3 regions of the Terrabacter aeriphilus genome follow, and region 2 is predicted to be linked to each of the others. Evidence: predicted binding sites of a transcription regulator. Region 2 holds the regulator's gene; each other region holds the start of a gene.

Region 1 (4,544 bases), on a different contig from region 2:
GCGGTGCTGCGCCAGCTCGACGGACGGGCAGCCCTCAGCCACCACAGCCTCGTCGTGCTCGCCGGCCTCCCCGTGTGGCGTGCCGACCTGTCGGCGGTCCACGTGACCCGGGTCGCCGACCAGGTGACGCGCCGCAGGCCGCACGTCGTCAGCCACTCGGCCGTGCCCGGGCTCGTCCCGACCACGCCGGCACCGCAACCGGGCCCGCCGGCCGTGGGACCGCTCGTGCCCCTGGCCGTCGCAGTCGTCCAGACGGGCCTCGTGGCCGGATCCATGGATGCGGCCATCTGCGCGGACGCCGCCCTTCGATGCGGCCTCGTGACGGCCGGGTCGCTGCGCGAGGCCGCCGCCCTGTTGTCGGGGCATCGCGGCATCCGGGCCACGGTCGCGGCCCTGGAGCGATGCGACGGCCGGCACGAGTCCCCCGGCGAGACGCGCCTGGCCCACCTTCTTGCCGACCTCGGGCTGTCCGTGACGCCGCAGCTCGAGGTCGCGACCCGACTGGGCACGCGCCGCGCCGACTTCCGCATCGACGGCACCCGGGTGCTCATCGAGTTCGACGGCAAGGTGAAGTACACCGACCCGCGGCACGGTGGCGACGTGCTGTGGCAGGAGAAGCGGCGCCAGGACGCGCTCGAGGACGAGGGCTGGACGGTGGTCCGGGTGACGTGGTCCGACCTCGACCGACCGGAGGTCGTCTGGAACCGCATCCGCGCCGCGATCAGCCGCAGCCGGCCGTCCGATCCGGCGGCACGCTGAGGGTCCCGAGCCACCCGGAGACCAGCGGCGTCGACCCGACGGGGTGGCTCAGGGAGCGGTCGTCGGGGTGTCGACGGCGCCGCCGTAGCGACGGTCGCGGTCGACGTAGGCCTCGATGGCGGCCCAGAGGTCGCGACGGTCGTAGTCGGGCCACAGCCGGTTCTGGAACACCATCTCGGCGTAGGCCGACTGCCAGAGCAGGAAGTTGCTCGTGCGCTGCTCGCCGGAGCTGCGCACGAAGAGGTCGACGTCGGGCATCGTCGGCTCGTCGAGGTACTTCTTGATCGTCTTCTCGTCGACCGATCCCGGCCGCAAGCGACCGTCCTTGACGTCGTGGGCGATCCGCTGGACGGCGTCGGCGATCTCGGCGCGGCCGCCGTAGTTGACGCAGAAGTAGAGGGTCAGCCCGGTGTTCTGCGCCGTCAGCTCCTGCGCGATCTCGAGCTCCTTGATGACGGACCTCCAGAGGCGGGGCGCGCGGCCGACCCAGCGCATGCGCACGCCCCACTCGTTCAGCTGGTCGCGGCGGCGGCGGATGACGTCGCGGTTGAAGCCCATGAGGAAGCGCACCTCCTCGGGCGAGCGACGCCAGTTCTCCGTCGAGAAGGCATACGCCGACAGGTGCGTGACGCCGACCTCGACGGCTCCGGCAACGACGTCGAGCAGCGACGCCTCGCCCGCCTCGTGCCCCTTCGTGCGCGGGAGCCCGCGCGCGTTGGCCCATCGACCGTTGCCGTCCATGACGATGGCGACGTGCTTCGGCAGCAGGTCCGCGGGGATCGCGGGCGGCATCGCCCCGGACGGGTGCGGGAACGGCTTGGCGTACATGGGTCTCCGGTCGGTCGGGAGCGGGTTCGCTTCGGGCTCAGGCTCGTTCGACGAGGCGCAGCGACCGCAGACCCCGCTCGATGTGCCACTGGAGGAAGGCCGACACGAGCCCGTTGCCCTGGCTGCGGTGCCGCTCGTCGCTCGCGTCGGCGACGTCCCAGTCGCCGGTGAGCAGCGATGCGAGCAGCTCGAACGTCTCCGGGGCCGGGGCGCTCGAGCCGGGCGGGCGGCAGGCGGAGCAGACGGCCCCACCGGCCTGCACGTGGAAGGCGCGGTGCGGGCCCGGCGCGCCGCACTTGGCGCAGTCGACGAAGCTCGGGGCCCAGCCCGCGATGGCGAGCGAGCGCAGCAGGTAGGCGTCGAGCACGAGGCCCGCGTCGTGGTTGTGCTCGGCGAGCGACCGGAGGGCGCCGGCGAGCAGGAGGAACTGCTGGGTCTGCGGCTCGTGCTCCTCGGTCAGCTGCAGCGCGGTCTCGAGCATCGAGGTGGCGCACGTGTAGGCCGTGTAGTCGCGGGCGATGGCGTCGCCGTAGGGGGCCAGCGTCTCGACCTGGGTCACGGTGTCGAGGTTGCGCCCCTCGTAGCACTGCACGTCGATGACCATGCCGGGCTCGAGCCGCGAGCCGAAGCGCGACTTCGTGCGCCGCACCCCCTTGGCGACGGCCCGCACGCGCCCCCGGGTGCGCGTCAGCATCGTGATGATCCGGTCGGCCTCGCCCAGCTTGTGGGTGCGCAGGACGATCGCCTCGTCACGGTAGAGGGGCATGGGCCCATTCTCTCCCCCTCCGGGGTGTGGGACGCACCGCACGCGCCGGGCTCCCCGAGGTCGGCCCGGAACTCGGCCCCCGAGGTTCGAACACGCGTTCGACCACGTGGTCTATCGTGGGGTCATGGACCTCTCACTCCAGGGTTCGCTGCTCGACCTGGGCGAGGCGATGACCCTGCGCGCCCTCGGTACCGGCACCGTGCGGCACCCGCTCGCCCACGGCGCCTGGGTCGACGTCCGGCCCGGCTGGCTCGCGGCCGGCGACGAGCTCTTCACGGCGCTGCTGCGCGACGTGCCGTGGCACGCCGAGCGCCGCCAGATGTACGACTCCGTCGTCGACGTGCCCCGCCTCACGAAGTTCTACGCGGGCGACGAGCGTCTCCCCCACCCGATGCTCGTCGAGGCGCGCGACGCGCTGAGCCGCCACTACGCGCCGGAGCTCGGTGAGCCGTTCGTCACCGCGGGCCTCTGCCTCTACCGCGACGGGCGCGACAGCGTCGCGTGGCACGGCGACCGCATCGGCCGGTCGCGCGACAGCGACACGATGATCGCCATCCTGTCGCTGGGCTCCGCGCGCACCCTGGCGCTCCGGCCCCGCGACGGCGGCCCCATCCCCGGGTCGAGGGCAAAGAGCTTGCGCTACGCCCTCGGGCATGGTGACCTCGTCGTGATGGGTGGCTCGTGCCAGCGGACGTGGGACCATGCGGTCCCCAAGACGTCGGAGCCGATGGGACCGCGCATCTCCGTGCAGTTCCGTGTCGCAGGCGTCCGCTGACAGGAGATCCCGTATGCCGTCCAGCCGCTCAGGTGGCCCCCTTCCCTACCTCGACCACCTCGCGGCCGACTCGGCCCGCTTCCGCGCGGTGCTCGCGACCGCGCCGGCCGACGCCCGGGTGCCCTCGTGCCCCGACTGGAGCGCGGACGACCTGCTCTGGCACCTCGCCGAGGTGCAGTGGTTCTGGGGCGAGATCGCCGAACGGGGACTCACCGACCCCGCGGCGGTCGAGGCGATGAACGACGCCCGCGACGAGCGGCCCACCGACCGGTCGGGGCTGCTCGCCTTCTTCGACCGCTCGAGCGAGCGGCTCCATCGGCAGCTGACCGACCTCGCGCCGACGACGCCGCTCTGGATGTGGGCCGACGACAAGACGGCCGGCTACATCGCCCGGCGCCAGGCCCACGAGGCCCTCGTCCACCGCCTCGACGCCGAGCTCACGGTCGGCGACCGCACGCCGCTCGACCCCAGGCTCGCGGCTGACGGCGTCGACGAGGCGCTCCGGATCATGCGCGGTCACGAGCCCGACGAGGACCTATCCCACGCTCCGGTCGCCGGGCCAGTGACGATCGCCACCGTCGACGCGATGCACACGTGGACCGTCACCCCCGTGCGGATCACCGGCAGCTGGAACGGGCGCGAGATCGACCTGCAGCGCTTCCTCGTCGCCGACGGGCCCGACCCGAGCTCGGTCGCCGAGATCAGCGGCACCGCGGCCGACCTCGACTGCTGGCTGTGGAACCGGCCGCCCGAGGGGTCGATCGCCCGGGACGGCGATCCGACGGCGCAGGCGGCGGTCGACGCCGTGCTCAGCGACTCGATCGACTGAGGGGCCGACCGCGTCGCCGAGCCGGCCGCGGCACGTGCGCGTGCACGAGCCCGGCCAGCGCGACGACGAGCGGGACGAAGGCGAACAGGTAGCGCGACCGCCCCTGCAGCACCACGGTGAAGGCGGCGATCCCGAGCACCGAGACCGCGACGAGCAGGGTCTCGCGGCGGTACGGCACGCGCAGCAGGCCGACACCGGCGACGAGCAGCACGGCGAGCCAGAGCGCCTGGGTGAGGTCGGCCCGCAGCGGGTAGGCGTCGCCCTCGAACCCGTTGAGCGCGTGGACGATCGCGGTCGGACCGGTGGCCGGGGCGAGCGTGCCGGGCAGGGAGTCCGGGCCCTCGCCCCAGGCCCAGAACATCCCGTCGCCCCAGTTCCACGCCGTCTTCGAGGCGTAGAACGCGATGCTCCCGCCGAGGCCGCGCTCGTCCCAGCGGTCCGCGAGGAACTGCGCCGCGTAGGCCCTCATCTGCTCCTGCGAGGCCCCGTCGACGGCGTCGACCATCGGCCGCGAGTACGCGCCGTAGTTGACGACGCCCCCGGCGCCACGCTGCTCGTCCGCGCCGAGCGCCACCCACCACAGCAGC
Region 2 (4,544 bases):
CGCCGCGTTGAGGATGAGGTCCGGCACGAGCGCCACCCCGAGCCCGGCGGTGACGAGGCCGAGCTGGGCGACGTAGTCCTCCGTCTCGAACGCGACGTTGGGGCGGAACCCGGCGTGGTCGGCCAGCGAGAGCAGGTGGCCACGACAGCGCGGGCAGCCGGCGATCCACTCCTCCGACGAGAAGTCGGCGAGGCTGGCCGCGGCGTCACCGGCGTGGGGGTGGTCGCGGGGCACGACGAGGCGCACCTCGTCGTCCATGAGCCGACGCGTCACGAGGAGCGACAGGTCCTCCTCGAGCTCCCCGAGGTCGGCACCCTCGTAGGCGAAGGCGACGGCCACGTCGCAGTCGCCGCGACGGAGCGCCGCCAGCGACTCGGGCGGCTCGGCCTCGGTGAAGGTGACGGTGATGTCGGGGTGGCGGGCCTTGAGGATCGCGAGGGTGCGCGGCACGAGGGTGGCCGACGAGCTCGGGAACGCCTGCAGCCGCACGCGTCCCGCGCGCAGACCCGCGATGGCGGTGATCTCCTCCTCGGCCGCGTCGAGCGCCGCGAGCACCCCGACGGCGTGACGGGCGAGGACCTGGCCGGCCTCCGTGAGGCGGACCTGACGGCCGTAGCGCTCGACGAGGACCGTGCCCGTGCGCTGCTCGAGGCGCCGCACCATCTGCGAGATGGCCGGCTGGGTGAACCCGAGCGCGTTCGCGGCGCTCGTGAAGCTTCCCTCGTCGGCGATGGCCTTCATGACCCGCAGGCCCGCAGCATCGATCATGGGCCAATCATAACGGGTTCTTATGCTTTTCAGTGAGGTGACGTCAGCAAGGCATGGGTGACGAGGTCGTGCGACGAGGCGACGTAGGCTGGTCGCGTGTCCCAGCCGACCGGTCTGTCCTCCTCGTCCCCGACGACACGGCTGTCCACCTCGCGCATCCTGCCGCTCGTGACGCACGACCTCGGCACCTTCGAGGACCTCGTCGACCTCGTGAGCGGTGGCGGGGTCCTCGTGCTGAGCGGTGCAGGGCTCTCGACGGAGTCGGGCATCCCCGACTACCGCGGACCTGACGGGACCCGCCGCGTCGAGCCGATGACGTACGGCGAGTTCGCCGGCTCCGGCGAGGCCCGGCGGCGCTACTGGGCACGCAGCTACATCGGCTGGCAGCGCTTCGACGCCGCGGAGCCGAACGAGGGGCACCGGGTCGTCGCCGACCTGCAGGGGGCCGGCTACCTCGGACCCGTCATCACGCAGAACGTGGACGGGCTGCACCAGGCGTCCGGGGCGCGCGACGTCGTGGAGCTGCACGGCTCGCTCGACCGGGCCGTGTGCCTCACCTGCGGCGAGGTGACCTCACGACTCGGCCTGCACGAGCGGATGACGGAGGCGAACCCCGGCTTCATGGCGCGCTTCGCGGCCGCCGCGCACGCCGTGGGCTCGCAGTGGGGCGAGCAGGTGCGCCCGGACGGCGACATCGTCCTGGCCGACGAGCTCGTCGAGTCGTTCCACCCGCCGCGGTGCCTCGTCTGCGGCAACGACACCGTGAAGCCCGACGTCGTCTTCTTCGGCGAGTCCGTGCCCAAGCCCCTCGTGGAGCGGTGCTTCGGCCTCGTCGAGACGGCAGGGGCGCTGCTCGTGCTCGGCTCGTCGCTGTCGGTGATGAGCGGCTACCGGTTCGTGCGCCGGGCGCACGCCAAGGGCGTGCCCGTCGCCATCGTCACGCGCTCGGCCACGCGTGGTGATGCCGAGGCGAGCCTGCGCCTGCACGCGCCCCTCGGCACCACCCTGACCGGCCTGCGTTCCGCGCTCGGGGTCTGACGCTCCGGGTCTGACGCTCTGGGTCTGACGCTCCGGATCTGACGCTCGGCGCGTCCTAGATGCGTCGCAGGACGGCGGTCACCTTGCCGAGGATGGTGGCGTGGTCGCCGTCGATCGGCGAGAAGTCGGGGTTGTGGGGCATCAGCCACACGTGCCCGTCGGTGCGCTTGAAGGTCTTGACGGTCGCCTCGTTGTCGAGCATCGCGGCCACGACGTCGCCGTTCTCGGCGTGCTGCTGCTGGCGCACGACGACCCAGTCGCCGTCGCAGATGGCCGCCTCGACCATCGAGTCGCCGGCGACCTTGAGCAGGAAGAGGTCGCCCTCGCCCACGAGCTGCTTCGGCAGCGGGAAGACGTCCTCGACGACCTCCTCGGCGGTGATCGGCACGCCGGCGGCGATCTTGCCGAGCACCGGGACGTACGAGGCCTCGGGCCGGGCGTCGCCCGAGTCGGTCTCGGTGTCGTACTGGTCGCCGGCCGGGCCGGCCGTCCGGGCGCCGCGCGAGCCGCGCGCGGCGGGCGTGTCCGCCCTGGCTCGGGCGGGCGACGTGGCGCGACCGCGGTAGCCGACCTGCTCGGCCGTCGCGTCGGGGGAGACGACCTCGAGGGCGCGCGGTCGGTTCGGGTCGCGGCGCAGGTAGCCCTTGGCCACGAGCGCGTTGAGCTGGTGGGAGACGCTCGACGGGCTCGCGAGGCCGACGGCGTCGCCGATCTCGCGCATGCTCGGCGGGTAGCCCCGCCGGTCGACGGAGTTGCGGATCACCTCGAGCACCTTCCGCTGACGCACCGTGAGCCCGTCGCCGGTGTCGCGGTCGGGAAGCTCGGTCACGCCCATGGTGTCCCCTTCGTCGGCTCGTCAGACCGTTGCTGCGACCGGTCGTGACGACCGATGTCAGTGGTGGCTGGTGAGGTGTGTGGTGTGCGGAAAGCCTACGAGGTTCGAACACAGTTGCCAAACACCTGTTCGACGCGTGTCTCGACTTCATCGAACATACGTGCTAGAAATCGTCCAGACGTTCCATCGAACACCTGTTCGGTGGATCCGGAGCTAGGGGAGGTCACCATGAGCGCCACCGTGCTGACGGCCGTTCGTCCGATCGCGACGCAGGAGCAGCAGGCCGCGTCGGGTCCGCAGGGGCGCCCGCGCCTCGTCTCCGTGCCGACCGGTCGCGAGGCGGGCCGCGCCGCGCGAGCCGCCCGGGCTGCACGGGACGCCCGCGTCCCGATGCGGCTCACGCGCTTCGGCCGTCTCGTCGTCTCCCTGCTCGTCGCGTCGGTCGTGGCCCTGCTCGCCGTCGGCCTCGCCGGCCAGCTCGCGTCCGCCACCGGCGAGCCGCGCACGCTGACGGTCCAGCCGGGGCAGACCCTCTCGGGCATCGCCGCCCGGGAGCTGCCCGGTCTCAGCCGCGCCGACGGCGTGCTCGAGCTGCAGCTCGCCAACGGTCTCAGCTCGAGCCAGGTCCATGCCGGCCAGCAGCTGGTCGTCCCCGGTCCCTGAGCCCGCTCCGACCCAGCAGACCTCTGCGCACACCGTGCGCAGACCCCCAACGGCCGCGTTGGCTCCACCTCCAGCGGCTGTCGGGACCGGCGCTTCGACCCCGCCGGCCCCGTCCGGACGCCGCACCCCTGCACGGGGTGCGGCGTTCTGCTGCCTCCGGCGCCCTGTGGACGACGGGCCCGGTCCGGCGCCGTGACGTCCTAGCGTCACCACCGGGGAAGGGAGCCACGAGCGATGCACTACGAGGTGGACACCGCCGCGCTGCGCGAGAGCGCGCTGACGATCGGTGAGGTGCTGGCGCGGGTGCGCCGGCTCGGGGTCACCGACGACCTGGCCGCCGTCGCGACGGCGGTGCCGCCCGGGCGCACCACGGCAGGCGCGCCGGGGGTCGCCCTCGCGTGGCAGGCGCGGCTGGCCGGCCTCACGTGGGAGCTGCGCGAGCTCGGGGCCGGGGTGAGTGCCGCGGCCGACGGCTACGACGGCGCGGAGCAGGTGGCCCGGTCCGCCCTCTCGGGTCTGTCGGGCCTGTCGGGGTCCCGCCGGCACGCATGACCGCCGCGACGCTCGGGGGCGGACCGGGCATCCGCGAGATCCGCGCGGCCCGACCGGCGGTGCTGCTGGCCGTCGCCCGACGGCTGGAGGAGCGGCGCGCCACCGTGCTGAGCTGCACCGAGGCCCTGCTGTGGCGGCGCTCGGCCGGCACCCGGTGGTCGGGCCCGGCTGCAGCCGCCGTCGTCTCGCGGTACGCCTTCGTCGTCGACCAGCTCTCCCGGCTCGGCCAGAGCCTCGCCGCAACCGGGCACGCCCTGGGCCGGGCCGCGCGCCGGCTCGAGGCGGCGGCCGACCTCGTGCACCGAGCGGATCGTCGGGCCGCCGCCGAGGGTGCCTGGGTCGACCCCGACGGCGTCGTGCTCCTGCCCGTGCGTGCCTCGTTGGGGGAGCCGCTCGTGGAGGCGCACCGGGCCCGCCTCGACGCCCTCCTGCTCGCCGACGTGCACGCGTGCCTCCACGAGGCGCAGCGCACGGCGCGGGAGCTCGACGAGGAGCTCGCCCGCGCGCTGCTCGAGTCCGCGCGCGGCGCTGGCCCGGCAGCGGGTACGGGCTCGTCACCGGCTGCCCCGACGGGCCCGACGGGCGCGACGGGCCCGTCGGGCGCGACGGGCGCGACGCCCCTGCGTCCGTCCCCACCGCCCTCGGGCGTCTCGGGTGGCATGCCCGACCTCGTCTTCTCGACGGGCGC
Region 3 (4,544 bases), on a different contig from region 2:
CGGGCAGGCCGTCGAGCGCATCGCGGATGACGGGCCAGGCCGTCTCGCCGGGATAGCCCTTGCGGGCGAGCATGCCGGCGAGCCGCCGCGCCTGGACGTCAGGCGCGAGCCCGCGCATCGAGCGCAGCTTCTTCGCCACGAGCTGCTCGGCCCGGAGCCGCTCGTCGCCCGGGCCGACCTGCTCGAGGGCCTCGTCGGCGAGCTCCTGGTCGATGCCCTGCTTGCGCAGCTCGTGCGCGAGGGCCCGGCGGGCGAGCCCCCGGTCGGACTGCTTCGAGCGGACCAGCATCTGGGCGTAGGCCTCGTCGTCGACGAGGCCGACCTCGGTCATCCGGTCGAGCACGCGGGCAGCCACGTCGTCGGCGCAGCCGCGCTGGCGCAGCTTCTTCTCGAGCTGTGCGCGACTGCGCGGAGCCATGCTCAGCTGGCGCAGGACGATGGCGCGGGCCACCGAGTCGGCGTCGGCCTCAGGCAGCTGGGCCTCGGTGTCCTCGGGCGGTGGCGCCCAATCGGGCCGCTCCCCCGCCGGCGCAGAGCCCCAGGGGGCGCGGACGCCCGCGACACCCTCCGCCTCGGCGAGAGCGGCCGCGGCGCGGGCCCGGCGCTCCGCCGGGCTCGCGCCACTGCCGTGGTGTGGACCGGTCACGATCAGAAGTCGACGGGCACGTCCGCGACCTCGGCCGGCTGGTCGACGCGGGGGCCCACCCCGAGCTTCTCCTTGACCTTCTTCTCGATCTCGTCGGCGAGGTCGGGGTTGTCCTTGAGGAAGTTGCGGGCGTTCTCCTTGCCCTGGCCCAGCTGGTCGCCCTCGTAGGTGTACCAGGCACCGGCCTTGCGGACGAAGCCGTGCTCGACGCCCATGTCGATGAGCCCGCCCTCGCGGGAGATGCCGTGGCCGTAGAGGATGTCGAACTCGGCCTGCTTGAACGGCGGCGAGACCTTGTTCTTGACGACCTTGACGCGCGTGCGGTTGCCGACCGGGTCGGTGCCGTCCTTGAGCGTCTCGATGCGACGGACGTCGAGACGGACCGAGGCGTAGAACTTCAACGCCTTGCCACCCGTCGTCGTCTCGGGCGAGCCGAACATGACGCCGATCTTCTCGCGGAGCTGGTTGATGAAGATGGCGGTCGTGCCGGTGTTGTTGAGCGCACCGGTGAGCTTGCGCAGCGCCTGGCTCATGAGGCGGGCCTGCAGACCGACGTGACTGTCGCCCATCTCGCCCTCGATCTCGGCCCGCGGCACGAGCGCGGCGACCGAGTCGATGACGATGATGTCGAGGGCGCCGGACCGGATCAGCATGTCGGCGATCTCGAGCGCCTGCTCACCCGTGTCGGGCTGCGACACGAGCAGGGCGTCGGTGTCGACACCGAGCTTCTTGGCGTAGTCGGGGTCGAGGGCGTGCTCGGCGTCGATGAACGCCGCGATGCCGCCGGCCTTCTGGGCGTTCGCGACGGCATGGAGGGCGACGGTCGTCTTGCCCGAGGACTCCGGGCCGTAGATCTCGACGACACGGCCGCGCGGGAGTCCGCCGATGCCGAGCGCGACGTCGAGCGCGATCGAGCCCGTGGGGATCACCTCGATCGGCGGGCGGATGTCGTCGCCGAGGCGCATGACGGCACCCTTGCCGTAGCTCTTCTCGATCTGGCCCATCACCGAGGAGAGGGCCTTGTCCTTGTCCTTCATCTGCACCGAAGCCATGTCGGTCACCTATCTGCCGTCTGCGTTGCGGTCGTCTACCTTCGACCCGGGCCGAGGCCTCGCCGGTGCGAGATCCGCTGTCGGGTCAGACGTTAGGTGCCGGCGCCGACATCGGGGTGTTCCACGAGACGGCCTGTGGACGATGGGGGTGGTGGCGCAGGACCTGTGGAGAACACTACCGAACACGTGTTCGACCCGGAGCACGACACGCCGCGAGACGCCGTCGCGTCCTCAGCGACCCGAACGACCGCCCTCGGCCCCCCGCGCGACGCGCGTGTCACGGCCGAGGCGTCGCGCCGGCGGGACGTCCATGTCGACGCAGAGCGCCTCCCACACCGCCCGCGGGGGCTCGCCGTCGGCGAGGGCCTGCGCAGCCGTGCGGTTGCCGAGCGCCCCGATCACGTGGTCACGGGCGAGGGACCCGGCATACGCCGCGCCGAACTCGTCGTCCATCAGGGTCCAGAAGTGGCTCATCCGCACTCCTGCAGTCTGCCACTCCCCCGCCGGGAACCCCGCCGCGCGCATCCGGCGTCCGAGGGTTGCCGCAAGCGCGCACGCCCGCGTCCCGCGACCGGTATCGTCCTCATTCGCCCGTGCCCACACGGGCCCAGCGCACACGTCAGGGGAGCAACCAATGACCGAAGACCACCCGGGACCCACCGAGGGTCCCTCCGACGCGCCCGACCCGTCGGCCGCCGGCACGCCCGGCCCGGAGACCACGCAGGCCGTCCCGACCGAGCACACCGTGCCGGTGCCGCAGTACTCCTACCCCGCCGGCGCCGACGCGACGTCCGCGCACGCGCCCGCCGCGGCCGGCGTCGCGCTCGCCGACGAGGCGACGCAGCCCACCACCGGTGGTCGCCGCCGCACGGGCCTGCTCGTCGGGGCGCTCGCGACGGTGCTCGTGCTCGGTGGTGCCGGCATCGTCGCCACCACCGCGCTGAGCGGCGGTGGTGCCCAGCCCGCCGAGGTGCTGCCCGGCGACGCCTATGCCTACGTGCGGCTCGACATCGACCCGTCGGCCGGCCAGAAGATCGCTGCCGTCCGCTTCCTCGGCAAGCTGCCGCAGGTCAAGGACACCCTCGGCAGCGACGACCCGCGCAAGAAGCTCTGGGAGCTCGCGACGAAGGACTCGAGCAACGCCTGCGCGGCGAAGTTCAGCTACGACTCCGACATCGCCCCGTGGCTCGGCGACCGCGCTGGTGCCGCCTTCCGCCCGGGCGGCACGAGCGACAAGCCGAACGTCGCGATCGCCGTGCAGGTCAAGGACGAGGACGCCGCCAGGGACACGCTGACGAAGCTGCTCGCGTGCGACACCGACGGCACGGGCGCCGAGCTGCGGATGAAGGACGGCTACGCCCTCATCACGCCGAAGGGCACCGGCGACGCCACCGTCGCGGCCGTCGACCGCGGCTCGCTCGCCGACAACGCGACGTTCGCCGACGACATGGGCGCGCTCGGCGAGCAGGGCGTCATGTCGGCCTGGTTCGACGCGACCAACGGGATCAAGGAGATCTCGAAGCTCGGTGGGTCCGGCATGGACTCGACCCTGGCGACCGCCGGGGCGAAGGGACGCTTCGCCGCGGCCCTGCGCTTCGACGCCGACTACGTCGAGCTGTCGGGCGTCTTCCGCGGCGCCGACGGGACCAAGGCGGTCAAGGGTGACGGCGCGCAGCTCGTCAACCTCCCGGACAACACCGTCGCGGCCATGCACGTGGCCGGCGGCGACCAGCTCGTCGACACCGCGTGGCCGCAGGTGAAGAAGCAGCTCGACTCGCTGGGATCGGCCCAGGGCCAGAATGACCTCGTCGGCCAGCTCGAGGACCAGCTCGACGTCAAGCTGCCCGACGACCTCAAGCTGCTCCTCGGCCGGTCGTTCACCCTCGCCCTGCCCGAGCAGGACTTCCAGAGCGGGACGTTCAGCATCGGTGGCAAGGTCGTCACGAGCGACGCGAAGCGCGCCGACGAGCTGCTCGGCCGCCTCGGCGCCCTCGCGGGCGGCGGCACCGACCCGCTGACCCACTCGGTCGACGGCGACACCGTCTACGCGGCGACGACCCAGGCCTACGCCGATGCCCTCAAGGCCGGCGGCAAGCTCGGTGACAGCGACGCCTTCAAGCTGGCGGTCGGTGACGTCTCGTCGTCGACGACGGCCGTCTTCGTCGACCTCGACAAGATCGAGAAGCTCTACCTCGGCGAGATGAAGGGCGACCAGAAGTCGTTCGTCGAGTCGCTGCGCTCGGTCGGCATCAACCAGTCGAGCACGGGCGACGGCGAGGGCACGTTCTCGCTGCGTCTCGTCGGCAACTGACCGACCTCGTCCGCACGACCGAGGGCCCCGCCGGTGGCGGGGCCCTCAGTCGTCCCAGGCATCGTCGTCCCAGGCATCGTCGTCCCAGGCATCGTCGGCCCGAGGGCGCTCGGCTCAGAGGCGGCGACCGATGCCGAAACCGCCCGCCGTGGGTAGCTGGATCTCGTTGCCGGAGTAGGCGATCCCGTGCTCGACGGGGGACGCCACGGACCACCACGCCGCATCGAGGTCGCTCACCTCGGTCGTCGGCTCGGCCGCGACGAGCGCCGCCGCGGCGCCGACACCGATGTGGCTCTCCATCATCGAGCCGACGATGGTGCGCAGCCCCGCCTCGTGCGCGCGGCGCAGCAGGTCGCGACCCGTCGTCAGCGACCCGCACTTGGCGAGCTTGACGTTGACGAGATCGGCGGCACCGAGCCGGATGATCCGCTCGAGGTCGTGCGGCCCGTAGCAGGACTCGTCGGCCATGACCGGCAGCCCGACCCGCTCACGCACCCACGCGAGGCCCTCGACGTCCTCGGCGACGACGGGCTGC

The links. The regulator LexA, encoded in region 2, represses DNA repair genes until DNA is damaged. The targets are predictions, from matches to a motif close to TCGAACANNTGTTCGA.
Region 1: a site for LexA is predicted at 2,440-2,455, ahead of ABD979_RS07505 (alpha-ketoglutarate-dependent dioxygenase AlkB). Genes of this name have one in related genera too.
Region 3: a site for LexA is predicted at 1,877-1,892, ahead of recA (recombinase RecA). Genes of this name have one in related genera too.

What each region holds. Positions count from the first base shown of each region.
Region 1 covers NZ_BAABIW010000010.1:124,212-128,755, reverse strand. The annotation lists gene ABD979_RS07520 (hypothetical protein) at 1-759, shown strand, start outside; gene ABD979_RS07515 (isoprenyl transferase) at 808-1,587, opposite strand; gene recO (DNA repair protein RecO) at 1,625-2,353, opposite strand; gene ABD979_RS07505 (alpha-ketoglutarate-dependent dioxygenase AlkB) at 2,478-3,128, shown strand; gene ABD979_RS07500 (maleylpyruvate isomerase family mycothiol-dependent enzyme) at 3,142-3,957, shown strand; gene ABD979_RS07495 (glycosyltransferase family protein) at 3,938-4,544, opposite strand, start outside.
Region 2 covers NZ_BAABIW010000020.1:116,859-121,402, forward strand. The annotation lists gene ABD979_RS15995 (LysR family transcriptional regulator) at 1-768, opposite strand, end outside; gene ABD979_RS16000 (Sir2 family NAD-dependent protein deacetylase) at 865-1,806, shown strand; gene lexA (transcriptional repressor LexA) at 1,862-2,641, opposite strand; gene ABD979_RS16010 (LysM peptidoglycan-binding domain-containing protein) at 2,870-3,304, shown strand; gene ABD979_RS16015 (hypothetical protein) at 3,539-3,856, shown strand; gene ABD979_RS16020 (alpha/beta hydrolase) at 3,853-4,544, shown strand, end outside.
Region 3 covers NZ_BAABIW010000010.1:70,121-74,664, reverse strand. The annotation lists gene ABD979_RS07280 (regulatory protein RecX) at 1-646, opposite strand, end outside; gene recA (recombinase RecA) at 649-1,698, opposite strand; gene ABD979_RS07270 (DUF3046 domain-containing protein) at 1,930-2,172, opposite strand; gene ABD979_RS07265 (DUF3352 domain-containing protein) at 2,333-4,009, shown strand; gene ABD979_RS07260 (mandelate racemase/muconate lactonizing enzyme family protein) at 4,124-4,544, opposite strand, start outside.